Regions from separate parts of the Bacillus sp. ISL-47 genome, predicted to be linked through region 2. Evidence: predicted binding sites of a transcription regulator. Region 2 holds the regulator's gene; each other region holds the start of a gene.
What was found. The regulator LexA, encoded in region 2, represses DNA repair genes until DNA is damaged. The targets are predictions, from matches to a motif close to CGAACATATGTTCG.
Positions count from the first base shown of each region.

Region 1: a site for LexA is predicted at 2,385-2,398, ahead of uvrB (excinuclease ABC subunit UvrB). Genes of this name have one in related genera too.
Region 3: a site for LexA is predicted at 3,945-3,958, ahead of J7I93_RS06030 (YolD-like family protein). Genes of this name have one in related genera too.

Region 1 is NZ_JAGGQS010000036.1:51,281-56,374, reverse strand. Features, by position in the region: gene J7I93_RS12975 (chromate transporter) at 1-272, shown strand, start outside; gene J7I93_RS12970 (aspartate aminotransferase family protein) at 356-1,720, shown strand; gene uvrB (excinuclease ABC subunit UvrB) at 2,558-4,537, shown strand; gene uvrA (excinuclease ABC subunit UvrA) at 4,545-5,094, shown strand, end outside.
Region 2 is NZ_JAGGQS010000079.1:14,281-19,374, forward strand. Features, by position in the region: gene tkt (transketolase) at 1-142, opposite strand, end outside; gene J7I93_RS23370 (DUF896 domain-containing protein) at 384-617, opposite strand; gene J7I93_RS23375 (YneB family resolvase-like protein) at 759-1,406, opposite strand; gene yneA (cell division suppressor protein YneA) at 1,422-1,754, opposite strand; gene lexA (transcriptional repressor LexA) at 1,912-2,535, shown strand; gene J7I93_RS23390 (DUF4257 domain-containing protein) at 2,808-3,092, shown strand; cyclic di-GMP riboswitch class I at 3,229-3,314, shown strand; gene J7I93_RS23395 (hypothetical protein) at 3,369-3,554, shown strand; gene glnA (type I glutamate--ammonia ligase) at 3,837-5,094, opposite strand, start outside.
Region 3 is NZ_JAGGQS010000016.1:5,324-10,417, forward strand. Features, by position in the region: gene J7I93_RS06015 (AraC family transcriptional regulator) at 1-129, shown strand, start outside; gene J7I93_RS06020 (transporter substrate-binding domain-containing protein) at 174-1,034, opposite strand; gene J7I93_RS06025 (FUSC family protein) at 1,606-3,801, opposite strand; gene J7I93_RS06030 (YolD-like family protein) at 3,985-4,323, shown strand; gene J7I93_RS06035 (DUF3231 family protein) at 4,912-5,094, shown strand, end outside.

The sequences.
Region 1 (5,094 bases), on a different contig from region 2:
TAATGATTGTGCTATTAAGTATTCTTTTCAAGTTCAAAGATTCACCAAAGGTACAACGAATGACGAAGCTAGTCCGTCCGACAATTGCAGTGCTGCTTGGTGTTATGGCCTACGAGTTTTTTGTAAATTCTTATACAGGGGCAGGGCTTTTTCAGACCTTTTTTTTAATAACCGTCGGCTATTTATTGCTTGAAAAGTTAAAAGTCCACCCGGCCTTAGTTATAGTAGGTGCCTTAGGTTATGGAGCAGTCTTTTTAGGCGGAATGATATAGGATAAAGGTTTCCTTAAAAGAGCATTCAGCTTGGGACAGCGTAATTATAAGGAAATACAATTATATTGTTGTGGAGGGAAACTATGGAAACAATTACAAATGCAAGTAGTAAGACCCTTTCAGAGAAGGATAGAAAATATTTGTGGCACCATATTTCACCGTATAACTCAAAAGCTAATCCGATGGTTGTTTCTAAGGCCAATGGTGCCTGGATAACAGACAATAAAGGAAACAAATATCTGGATGCTATGTCGGGCTTATGGTGTGTGAATGCTGGCTATGGAAGAGAAGAGATGGCACTGGCTGCGTATGAACAGATAAAAAAGCTGTCCTTCTACCCCTTAACCCAAAGTCATGAACCAGCCATCCTCCTGGCTGAAAAATTAAATGACTGGCTTGGCGATGATTATGTCATCTTCTTCTCAAACAGCGGGTCTGATGCGAATGAAGTCGCCTTTAAAATAACCCGCCAGTACCATGCACAGAATGGAGAGCCGGACAGATATAAATTTATTTCCCGTTATCGCGCGTATCATGGCAGTTCGATGGGAGCCTTGTCCGCAACCGGCCAGTCTCAGAGAAAGTATAAATATGAACCCCTCGTATCGGGCTTCCTCCATGTCCAGCCACCCGACAGCTACCGCCGTCCTAATGGCCAATCAATTGAAGAATTTAATCTGCATTGTGCACAGGATATAGAACAAAAGATTATCTGGGAAGGAAAGGAAACCATTGCCGGAGTTATAATGGAACCTGTTATTACTGGTGGCGGAATTATCATCCCGCATCCACTCTATATGAAAAAAGTTGAAGAAATCTGCAATAAATACGGCGTTTTGCTTATTATCGATGAAGTTATTTGCGGATTCGGACGGACAGGGAAAAAGTTTGGTTTCCAAAACTTTGAAATCAAACCTGATATTGTTACAATGGCAAAAGGAATCACCAGTGGGTACATGCCACTTTCTGCAACAGCAGTTAAGAAAAACATCTATGAAAAATTTAAAACCTCATCAGAATACGATCATTTCCGCCATGTTAATACATTTGGCGGAAACCCTGTATCCTGCGCGGTTGCGTTAGCTAATCTTGAATTAATGGAAAAAGAGAACTTGACTGAACGTTCAAGAACGCTAGGAGAAAGGCTTGCGGAGGAAATGGAAGAGCTTAATAGCCATCCAAACGTAGGAGATATTCGTTCAATTGGCTTCTTAATGGGCATTGAACTAGTGAAGGATAAAGATTCCAAAGAACCTGCTCCACCTTCATATCTTGGATCAATAATCAGTGAGTGTAAGGCCAACGGGCTGATTATCGGCAAAAACGGAGACACGGTTGACGGGCATAATAATATTTTAACGCTGTCACCTCCTTTATCCTGTACAGATGAGGATTTTACATTTATTGTTTCAGTACTTAAGAAAGTACTTAAAGCGCATCACTTATAAAAGTTTTCAATTATCGTATGATTAACTAAAAGATTAAAAAGAATAGAAGTTTTGATTAATCTCTCAGCTTGTAGATAAGTCTATGGTTTAGACTTCATCTACGGGCTTTTTGTTTATCAGAAGTTAGGCTAAAGGGATTTGCATTCAGAGTAGAGTGGAAGGGGAAAATTGATAAATTACCTTCCAAAGGGCATTTTGTACAGCTCTTTTAATTTAAGCCGATTAATGTTCATTGATCAGCTAAATAAGCGGATTTAAATATATACAAAAAGTTAATCAAACGTTTGATTAACTATTCTTCGACACCCCCCAGCCTTTTTCGGCATATTTCCCAAGCAATACTTTATTAATAAGGCAATTTTCGCAAATTGTGTTGCTTTTTAATCAAGTAGTGAGGAGAGGTTGATTTCCGCTATAGGATGCTCAGCGAACGCGGGGCGGGCGGTAAGCTTCCTCGGAGCGCAGCGCCTGTGGGGTCTCACCTGTCCCACTCCTCCCGCTGGACGTTGAATAAGGATCCTCGAATCATCACCGCACGAAGGAAATGCGAATGCATTTTCGCGGGATTAGCGTTCTAATCAACCTTATTTTTCAATGTTTCTATTCACAAATCTATTCAAAAACAACAATCTTTTAGAAAACATCCATTAATAAAATAAAAAAACGAATACCCGTTCGCATATTGTTGGTTTGTTTTACACTCTTTGTGGTAGAATGATGATATAAGTTTTGAGTAAAAAACTGACAAATCAGCAGCATCCCGGCCCTCAGTCATTTAACAGGCTGATTTGTGTTTATAAATAGATAGAAGTTAATTTTTGAACGGGAGGCTTTTAGGTGAAGGATCAATTCGAATTAGTCTCAAAGTATTCCCCTCAAGGCGACCAGCCGGGGGCCATTAAAAAGATCGTTGAAGGTATAAATTCCGGCAAAAAGCACCAGACCCTTCTGGGAGCGACAGGTACAGGAAAAACCTTCACGATTTCGAATGTGATTAAAGAAGTAAACAAGCCGACGCTTGTGATTGCCCACAATAAGACGCTGGCCGGCCAGCTTTACAGCGAGTTTAAAGACTTTTTTCCAAACAATGCTGTAGAGTATTTTGTCAGCTACTATGACTATTATCAGCCGGAGGCGTATGTGCCTTCAACAGACACCTTTATTGAAAAAGACGCGAGCATAAATGATGAAATTGATAAGCTTCGCCACTCGGCCACTTCCTCCTTATTTGAGAGGAACGATGTCATCATCATTGCAAGTGTTTCCTGTATATATGGTTTGGGTTCTCCTGAAGAATACCGAGAGATGGTACTATCTCTAAGAACGGGTATGGAGATAGAAAGGAATCAGCTCCTGCATAGGCTTGTAGATATCCAATATGAGCGCAACGATATTGATTTCCAGCGCGGAACCTTCCGGGTGCGCGGGGATGTTGTTGAAATTTTCCCTGCATCACGAGATGAGCATTGTATTCGTGTAGAGTTTTTCGGAGATGAAATTGACCGGATCCGTGAAGTGGATGCCCTGACAGGCGAGATCATCGGAGAACGCGATCATGTCGCGATTTTTCCTGCATCCCACTTCGTAACACGTGAAGAAAAAATGCGGATTGCGATTCAAAATATTGAAAAAGAACTGGAAGAACGCCTAGACGAATTAAGAGAAAATGATAAGCTGCTTGAAGCACAGCGTCTGGAGCAGCGGACCCGTTATGATCTTGAAATGATGAGGGAAATGGGCTTCTGTTCAGGTATTGAGAACTACTCGCGCCACCTGACGTTAAGACCTCCTGGATCAACACCCTACACCCTTCTGGATTATTTTCCGGAGGATTTCCTAATTGTGATTGATGAGTCACATGTGACGCTTCCGCAAATCAGAGGAATGTTTAATGGGGACCAGGCAAGAAAATCAGTGCTTGTGGATCATGGCTTCCGTTTGCCATCTGCCATGGATAACCGCCCGCTTACTTTTACAGAGTTTGAAAAGCATGTGAACCAGGCTGTCTTTGTTTCTGCGACGCCAGGCCCGTATGAGCTTGAGCATACTCCGGAAATGATTGAGCAGATCATCCGCCCAACCGGACTGCTTGATCCAACCATTGATGTCCGCCCGATTGAAGGGCAAATCGATGATCTAATTGGCGAAATTCAGGATCGTGTCCAGAAAAACGAACGCGTACTGGTTACAACCTTGACGAAGAAGATGTCAGAGGACTTAACCGATTATTTGAAGGAAATCGGCATTAAGGTCCAATATCTGCACTCAGAGGTTAAAACGCTTGAGCGGATTGAGATTATTCGCGAGCTGCGGCTTGGAAAATACGATGTTCTCGTCGGAATCAACCTTCTAAGAGAAGGGCTGGATATACCGGAAGTTTCTCTTGTTACCATTTTGGATGCTGATAAAGAAGGCTTTCTCCGTTCGGAGCGTTCTCTCATCCAGACGATGGGACGGGCTGCGCGTAATGCAAATGGCCATGTCATTATGTATGCCGACCGGATCACTGATAGCATGGAAAAAGCAATCAGCGAAACAAAGCGACGCCGTACCATTCAGGAAGAATACAATGAAAAGCACGGCATAACGCCAATGACGATTCAAAAGGATATTCGCGATTCAATCCGTGCCACCCATGCGGCAGAAGAGCAGGAAGAATATCAGCCTTCAGCCAAGCTCGGCAAGCTGAACAAGAAAGAGCGCGATAAGCTGATTGGCGATATGGAAAAGGAAATGAAGGAAGCGGCAAAAGCCCTCAATTTCGAAAGGGCTGCCGAGCTTCGTGATTTACTATTAGAGTTAAAAGCGGAAGGATGACGTACAAATGGCGATGGATAAGCTGATTGTAAAGGGTGCCAGAGCCCATAATTTGAAAAATATCGATGTCACCATTCCGAGAGATAAGCTTGTCGTACTGACAGGGCTGTCCGGTTCCGGAAAGTCTTCACTGGCTTTTGATACAATTTATGCAGAAGGGCAGCGCCGCTATGTGGAATCATTATCAGCATATGCACGGCAATTCCTTGGACAAATGGATAAGCCTGACGTTGATGCCATTGAGGGGCTGTCTCCCGCCATTTCAATTGACCAGAAAACAACAAGCCGAAATCCGCGTTCCACAGTTGGAACGGTGACGGAAATCTATGATTATCTGCGATTGTTATTCGCTAGGGTCGGGCGCCCAACATGCCCGATTCATGATATCGAAATCTCCTCGCAGACCATTGAACAAATGGTGGACAGGATTATGGAATACCCCGAAAGAACAAAGCTCCAGGTAATGGCTCCGCTGGTATCCGGCAGAAAAGGCACACATGTAAAGGTGCTTGAGGACATTAAAAAACAGGGCTTTGTCCGAGTCCGTGTTGATGGAG
Region 2 (5,094 bases):
TCATGAAGCGTGTCCAAAGTGTATAAGCCATTGGCGCAGCTCCCATTGGCATGCCTGGATGGCCGGAATTCGCCTTTTCAATGGCGTCGATTGATAAAGTACGAATGGAACTGATGGATAGTTCATCTGTTTGATTAAACATTCAATACATCCTTTCGAGAGTAATTCTTACTCTTTTTATATTATCGGGTGTCTGTTTTTTTCACAACTAATAGGGTCAGGAAAAAGACAATAAAAAGCCGGTTTGTTATTATTTTGACACAAAAAGACCCGGCATATGTAAAGAAAAGCGGAGATAGCCTGCAAATTATGCCAAGCTGGTCATCTCCGCTTTTATTAAAAGAAGGAATACAACTGAATGTGTATCCCTTGCAATTATGATATTAATGAAGGCGGTTTTTATTTTGAAGATCTTTCAGTTTTTTAGGGGTTACGTCATTGCCCTTAGGATCAACGACCGTTACGCCTTTTAACGTATTTAACATCGAAGAGCGGAATGTCTCCAAATATTCTCTGCGGAGTGAAGATTGCTCCTTCGCTTCTTCTTCTGTTAAACGGGATTCTTTCGCCTTCTTTGCCAGTGCGTTAATTCGAGCAAGTTTTTCTTTTGGCAGCATGCTTAAGCTCCTTTATATCAAAAGTTAACTTTTGGTTAATCTAAAAGAAAGTTTGGTTACACTACAAGTTTCACCAATAATAAATATTGAAACTCAAATGCCATCATACTAAAAAAGAGCACTTTTGACAAGAAAAGTGCTCTACTCTGCTAATGAATCAACATATTCTTTATATCTTCTATGTACGGTTGCTTTTGATATATTGTAGCCAAATCCCCTTAACGTTGCTGCGATTTCGGAGAAGGTGAGGTCGTTTTGACGAAGCCGGACAATTTCATCGATTGGGACTTCGATCCTTTCCCTGCCGGCATTGGCTCCTTGATTACTCAGATTTTTCTCAGGACGGTATCCTTTCTCTACCGCTCTTTGCATGCCCCGTTTAATTTTAATATTATGAAGCTTTCTTTGATACTCTTCTACCATTCCGACAATGCTCAATACCATGGAGTCCGATTCCGATAGCTGAAGCTGGCCGTAGTTGGAAATGCTGTAAAGCTGGACCTCTTCTTTAAAGATACAATGGAGAATGGCAATCTTGGCATTGCCGCGCCCAAGCCGCGTCTCATCCTGGATCAGAACTACATTAATATCCTTTTCTTTTATTAAATCCAGAAGCTCAAGTATCCCGTCTCTTTCTAAATCGTATCCGCTCGCCTGGTCGCGAATAACTTTCACCACTTCAAAACCATTCTTTTTTGCCAGGTTCAATAGCTCCTCTTCCTGTCTGGAGAGAGAAGTTTCCTGCGTTTCTTTTGTTGTGCTTACCCTGCAGTAGATAATTGCTTTCATAATTTCTCCTTATAACTATTCATTTAGTTCAGAACTGGCAAGCTCGGTAAATAGCTGCCCTTCAGCAGCTTTAACCGGGATAACAATTTCATCACCTGGGAATATTCTTCCTCCGGCTATTCCATTGTTTTGTTCTACCCAGCTAATAAATTCATCTGCTGACAGTGAATGTTCAGCTGAGAAATCTTCAGCGATTTCCCAAAGGGAGTCACCTTCAGATACGGTAACTCTAACAAACTTCTCACTATCCGGCGTTTCCATTTGCAAAACTAATATTAATGAAGCTGCCAAGCTTAAAATGAATAGAATAATAGCATAAGAATAAGAATCCCACAATTTTTTCATCATTATTAAACACCTCTGTTAGAATGTATGTTCGTATTTGATGCTTTTATTATAGACCGAACATTTGTTTTGTGTCAACGAAAATTCGAACTTATGTTTGTATCACCTGGTAATTGATGCTATAATAAAGACAAAGAAAATCATACGAGGTGCGTTAAAGATGGTGAAATTATCAAAAAGGCAGCAAGATATATTGGAATTTATAAAAGAAGAAGTAAAACTAAGAGGCTACCCGCCTTCTGTTAGAGAGATTGGAGAAGCAGTCGGGCTTGCTTCCAGCTCCACTGTCCACGGCCATCTCGCAAGGCTCGAAAGCAAAGGTTTGATCCGCAGGGACCCTACTAAGCCGCGTGCCATTGAAATTTTAGATTTGGACGAGTCTTCGCACATTCCAAAAGTCAGCGCAGTAAACGTGCCGATCGTTGGTAAGGTTACTGCCGGCCAGCCGATTACCGCGATTGAAAATGTGGAGGAATACTTCCCTCTTCCTGAAAGGCTGGCTCCAGCTGACGAACATGTATTCATGCTTGAAATCATGGGAGAAAGTATGATTGAAGCTGGAATTCTGGATGGTGACTATGTAATCGTTAAGCAGCAAAGCACAGCTAATAACGGAGATATTGTTGTTGCCATGACTGAAGAAGACGAAGCGACCGTAAAACGATTTTTCAAAGAGAAAGATTATGTACGCCTCCAGCCTGAAAATTCTACGATGGAACCTATTATCCTTCGAAATGTATCCATCCTTGGCAAGGTAATTGGAGTATATCGACATATCCATTAATAGACTTTCAAAAAGCAAGCATTTATGTTTGCTTTTTATTTTTTGATTATATACAGTTCTTATTACCTGATCCTATGATTAAAATCATACGATAGTAACAGTAACTTCTCATTTGGAAGGAAGTTACAGTAAAGTTTAACTATTTTGTTTTCAGAAAATTCGGTATTTTTATGCATACTAATTTATATCATCTTCCTATATAATGGTAATACACCGAGAATCAACCTAAGGTCGCTTGTCCAAAATCTCGACTTTAGGAGTGTGAAGATCATATGTTTTTGAACATTACCTTCGCTTTGTTGATTGGTGGGCTGGTCGGTGTCGTTGGACATATTCGGAAAGAAGGCAAAATGGTAAAACCCCGGAGGACCAAAAAATTCATCTACCTGGGGGTCTTGGAAGAAGTAATCATGGGGGCTTTGGCGGCTGTTTTTTTGGTCGTATCTTCAGATCCTGACTCTACCTTAAAGATAGTACTCCTTTCGGTTATTGCAGGATTTGGAGGAGATGCACTGCTGACATGTCTCGATTTCTTAAAGATCAGACATAAAGAATGAGATAGGCAGAAATAGTTCATATAGACAAAACCTCGTTCTTCATCGAACGGGGTTTTTTGTGTGACTGCATTAAACTGTTTTGCGTTTGTATTACAGATCCCGGTAAAGTATGATTTTTCCGCCAATTTATGATACTATTTCATCTGGGCAAATTCCATGAAAGTGGGAGACGCAAAGCCACGGGCCTAAAACGATTAAAGTCATGGCAGCCGGGCTGCTTATAAGACAATTCATACCAGAACAATTTGCCTAAATCAGCTATGAGAAGGGTGAAAAATGATTTATCCAACAGTGCTTAGCAAGGAGTCGAACTTGGTGCACATCGTAAAGGATCAAAACAGCTGTGTATGCGGATTTACATACAATGCCTTTACAACTTTCACCAAAAAGGATCTTAAAAAAATAAAATTCAAACCGGAAAAGGTTATCACCTGTCCGAACTGCAAATCCATCATTCAGTGATGGATTTTTTATATATTAGGCTATATTAAAGTTTTTTGTTAAAGGCACTGCGTTATGTAGCTTGAGGAGTGAAAACGCACTCGCAAATTCTTCATGTGGTATTTATTCGGGGATGTATAATTCATTGACCCCTGCGATTGGCGCGTCCACGGGAGACCACAGACGCGAATGCACCTAGGAGTGTCAGACCGCCGCGGAAAGCGAGCTCGGTGAACGGAAATCTCCACTCAAGCTAAACAGCACAAAAAAGCCTCGGCACTGAGGCCAAGGCTTGACTGATTATTAATACATGCTCATATACTGCTCGCGCTCCCATGGATGCACTTGCGTTCTAAACATATCCCACTCGATTTCTTTTGCTTCAATGAAGTGTTCGAAGATATGGTCGCCAAGAGCAGAAACGATTACTTCGTCATTTTTAAGTTCTTCAAGGGCAGCTGCCAATGTTGCTGGAAGATCCTTGATCCCTTCTTCTACACGCTCTTGCTTGTTCATTACATAGATGTTGCGGTCAACTGGTGCTGGAGGAGTCAATTTGTTCTTGATTCCATCAAGTCCAGCTTTTAATAACACAGCCATAGCAAGGTATGGGTTCGCAGCAGGGTCAACACTTCGGACCTCTACACGAGTACTTATGCCGCGGGAAGCCGGGATACGGATAAGCGGTGAACGGTTTTGAGCAGACCATGCAACATAGCAAGGTGCTTCATAACCAGGAACCAAACGCTTATAAGAGTTAACGATTGGGTTTGTTACTGCTGTAAATGCTGTGGCATGATTGATGATGCCTGCGATAAAGTGACGTGCGTCATCACTAAGTTGAAGATCTCCAGTTTCATTGAAGAATGCATTTTTTCCATCCTTGAATAATGAAACGTTACAGTGCATACCAGAACCGTTCACACCGAATAGTGGTTTTGGCATGAATGTCGCATGCAGGCCGTGCTTGCGGGCAATCGTTTTAACAACAAGCTTGAACGTCTGGATTTGGTCACATGCTGTTAAAGCATCTGCATATTTAAAATCGATTTCGTGCTGGCCTGGAGCAACCTCATGGTGGGAAGCTTCAATCTCAAAGCCCATTTCTTCAAGTTCCAGCACGATGTCACGGCGGCAGTTTTCACCAAGGTCTGTTGGTGCAAGGTCAAAGTATCCGCCGTTATCATTTAGCTCTAGAGTCGGTTCTCCAGCATGATCAAGCTTGAATAAAAAGAATTCTGGTTCAGGTCCAAGATTGAAATCTGTGAAGCCTAACTCTTCCATTTCACCTAGAATACGTTTTAAATTGCTGCGAGGATCACCAAGGAATGGAGTTCCATCCGGATTGTAGATATCACAGATCAAACGCGCAACTTTTCCTTTTTCCGCTGTCCAAGGGAATACCACCCATGTATCAAGGTCAGGATATAAATTCATATCTGATTCTTCAATACGTACGAAGCCTTCGATAGAAGATCCGTCAAACATCATTTTGTTATCAAGTGCTTTTTCAAGCTGGCTGATTGGAATTTCAACGTTTTTGATTGTTCCTAGAATATCC
Region 3 (5,094 bases), on a different contig from region 2:
TATTCCGAATGGTTTCCAGCTTCTAATTATGAACAAAGAGAAGGTCCTGAGATTCTTTGGAATGAAAATAAAGATACTGGCTCGCCAACTTTTAAAAGTGAAATTTGGATACCGGTTTTGAAAAAGTAAGATATGTTAAAAAAGCTTCCCGCAAAACGAGGGAAGCTTTTACTCTATTCCATCCACTTTTTATAAAGAGCATCAAATTTGCCCTGCAGCTTCATTTCATCCATCCACATTTCAAGGTAGCTGGCATAGATGAAGTCACCGCGGGGAATCATATAGCCTTTTTCGTTATTTGTAAAAGGGTCGTCTGTCAGGGCTGCATATAATCGTGAATCCTCCTTAGCATAAAGAATGGCTTCCACTGTGTCAGTAATCATAACATCATACGTTCCATCGGCCACCAGGCCAGGAATATCAAGATTGTTTTCTACAACTGTTACATCTGCATTATTCAAATACTGTCGGACAAAGACTTCATTTGTACCGCCTGGATTTACGCCAATGCGGACGGAAGGCTTGTTGATGTCTTCGATGGAAAGATACTTATCCTTATCTTCAGCCCGTATTAAAGGTACTTTTCCAAAGGAAAGGTAGCCCTGCGATACATACGCAGTTTTTTGTCTGGAAGTATTACGTGTTACACCGCCGACAGCAATATCAAATTTGTCTGCATGCAGGTCCTTCATCATGTTAGGCCAGGTCGTTGTAACAAAACGAACCTCAACACCAAGATCCCTGGCAAGTTCTTTAGCTGCATCCACGTCATAGCCTTCAAACTCGTTTGTTTCTGGATCCAGATAGGTAAAAGGCTTGTAGTCCCCGGTCATGCCTACTCGTATGTATCCTCTCTCGATAATTTCATCCAACTGGGAAGCTTCAGCTTTTTTCTGGTGGCCCGGAGCCTTTTCTGATGCGGATTCAGCAGAAGCATTTTGTGCAGAAATCAGGTCGTGGCTGACATAACCGGTTCCAATAAGAGATAAACTGAGAACTCCGGCGAGTAAAGCTTTTTTCCATTTCATTAACATGTGTGTTCCTCCTTTTATGGGTGTGTTAAAAAATAATATATTTATTGTAGTCTAAATAGTTAGATATTTCTGTTAAATAATGAGAAATAAATAGATTTACCTACTAGGATTTTACAAACCCCTTCAAAAGTAATAGGGAAAGATTGTATGCATGCAATGGTAGGGGTAAAAGAAGGTGTTTTTTTCTGGTGAAGGAAATTTGTTCGAGGAACAGCATTTTTAATAGGATACGAGAAATGATTGATGCAGCTTTCAAAATTGAGGACCAAACTGCAAGTTAAGTAGAGTATTTTGGCGGAGTTAGGCTCTAAAAGCGCTGCATTAATGGAAAAAAGCAGAAATTTAACGCTATGACCAAATGAAACACTTGATTTTGCGGATTAACAGGAGCCTTTAGCTGCGATAAAAGGTATTAACTGCAACTAAACTGCCAGTGTAATCCTGAACAGGGAATTTCGTCAACATAGGCCATTTTATCATCAACTCCCCTCAAATATCATCAACTTCGCCCGGATAGCGTCAACTCGGGCTAAAATATTATCAGCTGCCAAAATAAAAAGGAAGGAGCATGTTACTCCTTCCCGGCACCTAGTTCGACAGCTAATTCAAGAATTGTTTTATTGATCCGCCATACATAGTAAAGGTGGTGAATGAGGTCACGCTGGGATTGTTTTCTGGTTGGAGCGAGGCGTTCAATTTGTTCCCGTTCTTCTTCAAGGCTGTAGACAAGCGCTCCGTTTCCGTTGCCTTTTATCACTTCTATCAATGTTTCGATATTCAGATCCAGTTTTTCTTCGATCCTCTTGAAGACATCCACTAATTCGTCCGGGTAGTCAAAGCCCTTCCGATAGGAGGAGGCAACTAAATGTCTGGCATAGTAATTTATTGCAGCGAATATCGTGATCCATCTGTTTACATCCGAGTTGCGGGGGGACCCGGGTTTTTGGGTTAGCGATTGGGCTTCCGTTTTGATTGTCTGCAGTTTTTGATCCAGGGTAAATGCACTCCCGGATAGTTCCTTTACATTTACATCTTCTCTAAATCCCCGTACATACTCCGTTACATAAGGCTTCAGCTCTGTTAAAAATTCATTAAAGGAGTCAGCAACCTTGTCCTTTGTTTTCTTTGGAAAAACAAACGCTGAAACGCCGAAGGCTATGGCAGCACCGGCAATTGTATCAATGACGCGGGCTCCGATAAGGGAAAAAGAAATCCCGCCCAGTAAAAGGTCATACATAAAAGCGACCAGCATGGTAATGAACATGCTCATTAAGGTGTAAGATACCTCAAGCAAATAGAAGGCGAAAAAGACGGCCACAAAAATCAGCGTAACTTCCAGTTCAGTATGGCCAGATACCAGCTTAGCCAGCGTAAATCCAATCACGGCGCCAATAATGGTACCGAGCGAGCGCTGAAACCCTTTTGTGTAAGTGCGGCCTATGGATTCCGTGCCAAGCAGGACGATAAACGCTGTCAGGAGTACCCAGTAAGGCTGGGCAGGCGAGATGATTTGGCCGACAATAATGGATAAAACTGCGGCGACTAAAGCCTGATAAGCTTTTTTAGTGGAAGGCTTTAGACTCTTCTCTGCATCTTCCGAATCGCTTTCATCTGAATCCTTTTCAGACTCTTCGTCCAAGCTTTCATCCGCTCCTCCAGGCTTCTCTTCAAATTTTTTTACACTATGAAGCGCTTGCTGGATAGTGATCGCACCTTCGATCACATGGTTCGCAATCGACTCAATCCGCCGGATTAAAAAGAACCATCCTGCAGGCTGATCTTCACGATTAAATAAATCCATAATTAACAGGCGGAGTGCCTGCACGGCCAGTTCTGCTTCTTGGAGATTCTGTTTTTCATAATGATGGGCCAGTACCTCCGCATCACGGAGAGATTGAATTACCCAAATCAGAAGCCTTCTTAGTTCATCGATGTCAAAGGCGTCAGCTTTTTTTAAGCTTCGTATCGAGTCGGTAAGTGTTTCAATCAGCATACCGGTATCAAAAACGTACAGTCGCAGCTGAGAGGGGGTTAAACCCGGCCATAGCTTCTGGACATCATCCTCATTTATATATTCAGAAGCAATGATCGCATATTCCCTAAGCTTCAGTACATTCTTCTGCAGCTCTTTTTTTCGCTGGAGGCTTAATTCCTTATCCTCCATACCCTCTATTAAAAGATTAAAGGTAAGGTTACTTTGGATATGAAAAGAACGAATACTCCTTTTTAAGTTTTTCGCGGAATCCTGGAAAAGGATGAAATTAAACAAGAAAGCATATATTATCCCAATTCCTATCCCTATGTAAAACCAGGGGAGCTGGCTGCTCGTCAGATTTAAGATCGAGGAAAAATAAACGGTCATGAAACCGATCATGCATAAAGAAAAATACCGAACTCCAAAACGGGTTAAATAAAAGCTGCCGAAAATTAAAATGATCATGGCTATATCAATGTAATAGGCATTGTATGCCAAATAGGAGCCAAGCGTAATTCCAGCCATAGCTGAAACGCCAAGCAGGAAAGTGGTCAGGATTTTTTTCCTTTTCGTATCATCCATTACAATCATGATGCCCATCATCCCGGCCATTCCGGAAACGATTGCCGGAGTAAGTGCATTAAATCCAGCTGCATGCATGATAAACAGAGTTGTAAAGACAGAGGCCATTAAACTGAGGGTAGCCCGTCCCGCTTTCTGAAACCGGATAAGTCCGGGGTCAGAAGCCAGTATACGCCCAAGCCATGGGTGTTTTATATGCAGTTCTTTCATTATGTCACCAAACTTTGCAAAATTTTTCATTTTAGAGTGCTAAAGAATATATTAACATTCGCCGTTTTAATAACCAAGTTGATTTTACCCAATCATCACCTTTTAAAAACCAAAGAGAAATTCTTTATTTTTAGATCAAAACAAGAACAAATGTTCTATAATAAAGTTATGGAGGGATTTACAATGCCACTTAGGGACAGAGGATTAGTAAAATGGCTTCCTGCACACTTTATGCCGGAACAGAGAGCGATGCTGAAAAAACTGGAAGTCGAACAGAAATATCAAAACAAGCCGCTTATCGATGAGTATGAAAGGCTGGAATACGAAAACAGGCTTCACTATGCCATGGAGTATGCTTTTTTCGTAAGTGTAAAGGTATGGAGAGAAGGCTATTTTTATGACATCAAGGGAAGAGTGAACAGGCTGGATGGGTTCAGCAAAAAGATCTACTTAGAAACAGACGATCGTTACATACAAAACATCACCTTTAATGAAATTGTCGGGGTGGAGGTGGAAGAATAATTCAATGTAAAATTTCTTTAATGGAATGTAAGTTTTTTCGAAAAGAGCGTCGAGAGAGTAAATCTATTCTCGTTAAACTCCGTAAATGTTTGTAATAAACAGGCACGAATGATAGCCTTAACGAGCATAGTTTATTTTTTCTATGCAAAGGGGAGTATCTACGTTGGTAAGTCTATCGGAGTATTTACTTTTTCTTAGAGAACTTGGACGCTTGCATATTGATTTTCAAGACTGCAGCGATACCCAAGTCTGCAATGACATCTGGCAGGATATTCTCTTACTTCAAAGGGCTTTAGATTTGACTGCTATTAATTAGCGGTCTTTTTATTGCTTTTATTTATTATTATATATGGAAAGTGCGATGCACTTGCCTGTTTGATTTCCGATCAAAACATCCTGACCCGGTTGCGGACCGGGCTCATCCTCAAAACGCATGAAGAAAATGCGTGGAACTCGCGCCTTCGCTCCATTAACAGGGTGCCAATATCAGCGTTTTAAATCTGTCTCACAATTTGGCTTGTGAACCATCAGAATAAAATGGCCCTCCACTAAAGAAACTAAGTAAAACAAAATGGTAAGGGGTATTGTATGTTTAAGCTAAAGCCGATTAAGATTCATGCAGAAAAATTGGATGAAAGTCAAAAACTGACTTCTGCAGAGATGGGGAAGCTTTGGGCTACTTATATGGGAAACAGTATGTCCTCGCTAATTTTAAGATATTTCCTGCAGCATGTGGAGGATAAAGAAATTAAATTGCTGCTTCAAAATGGA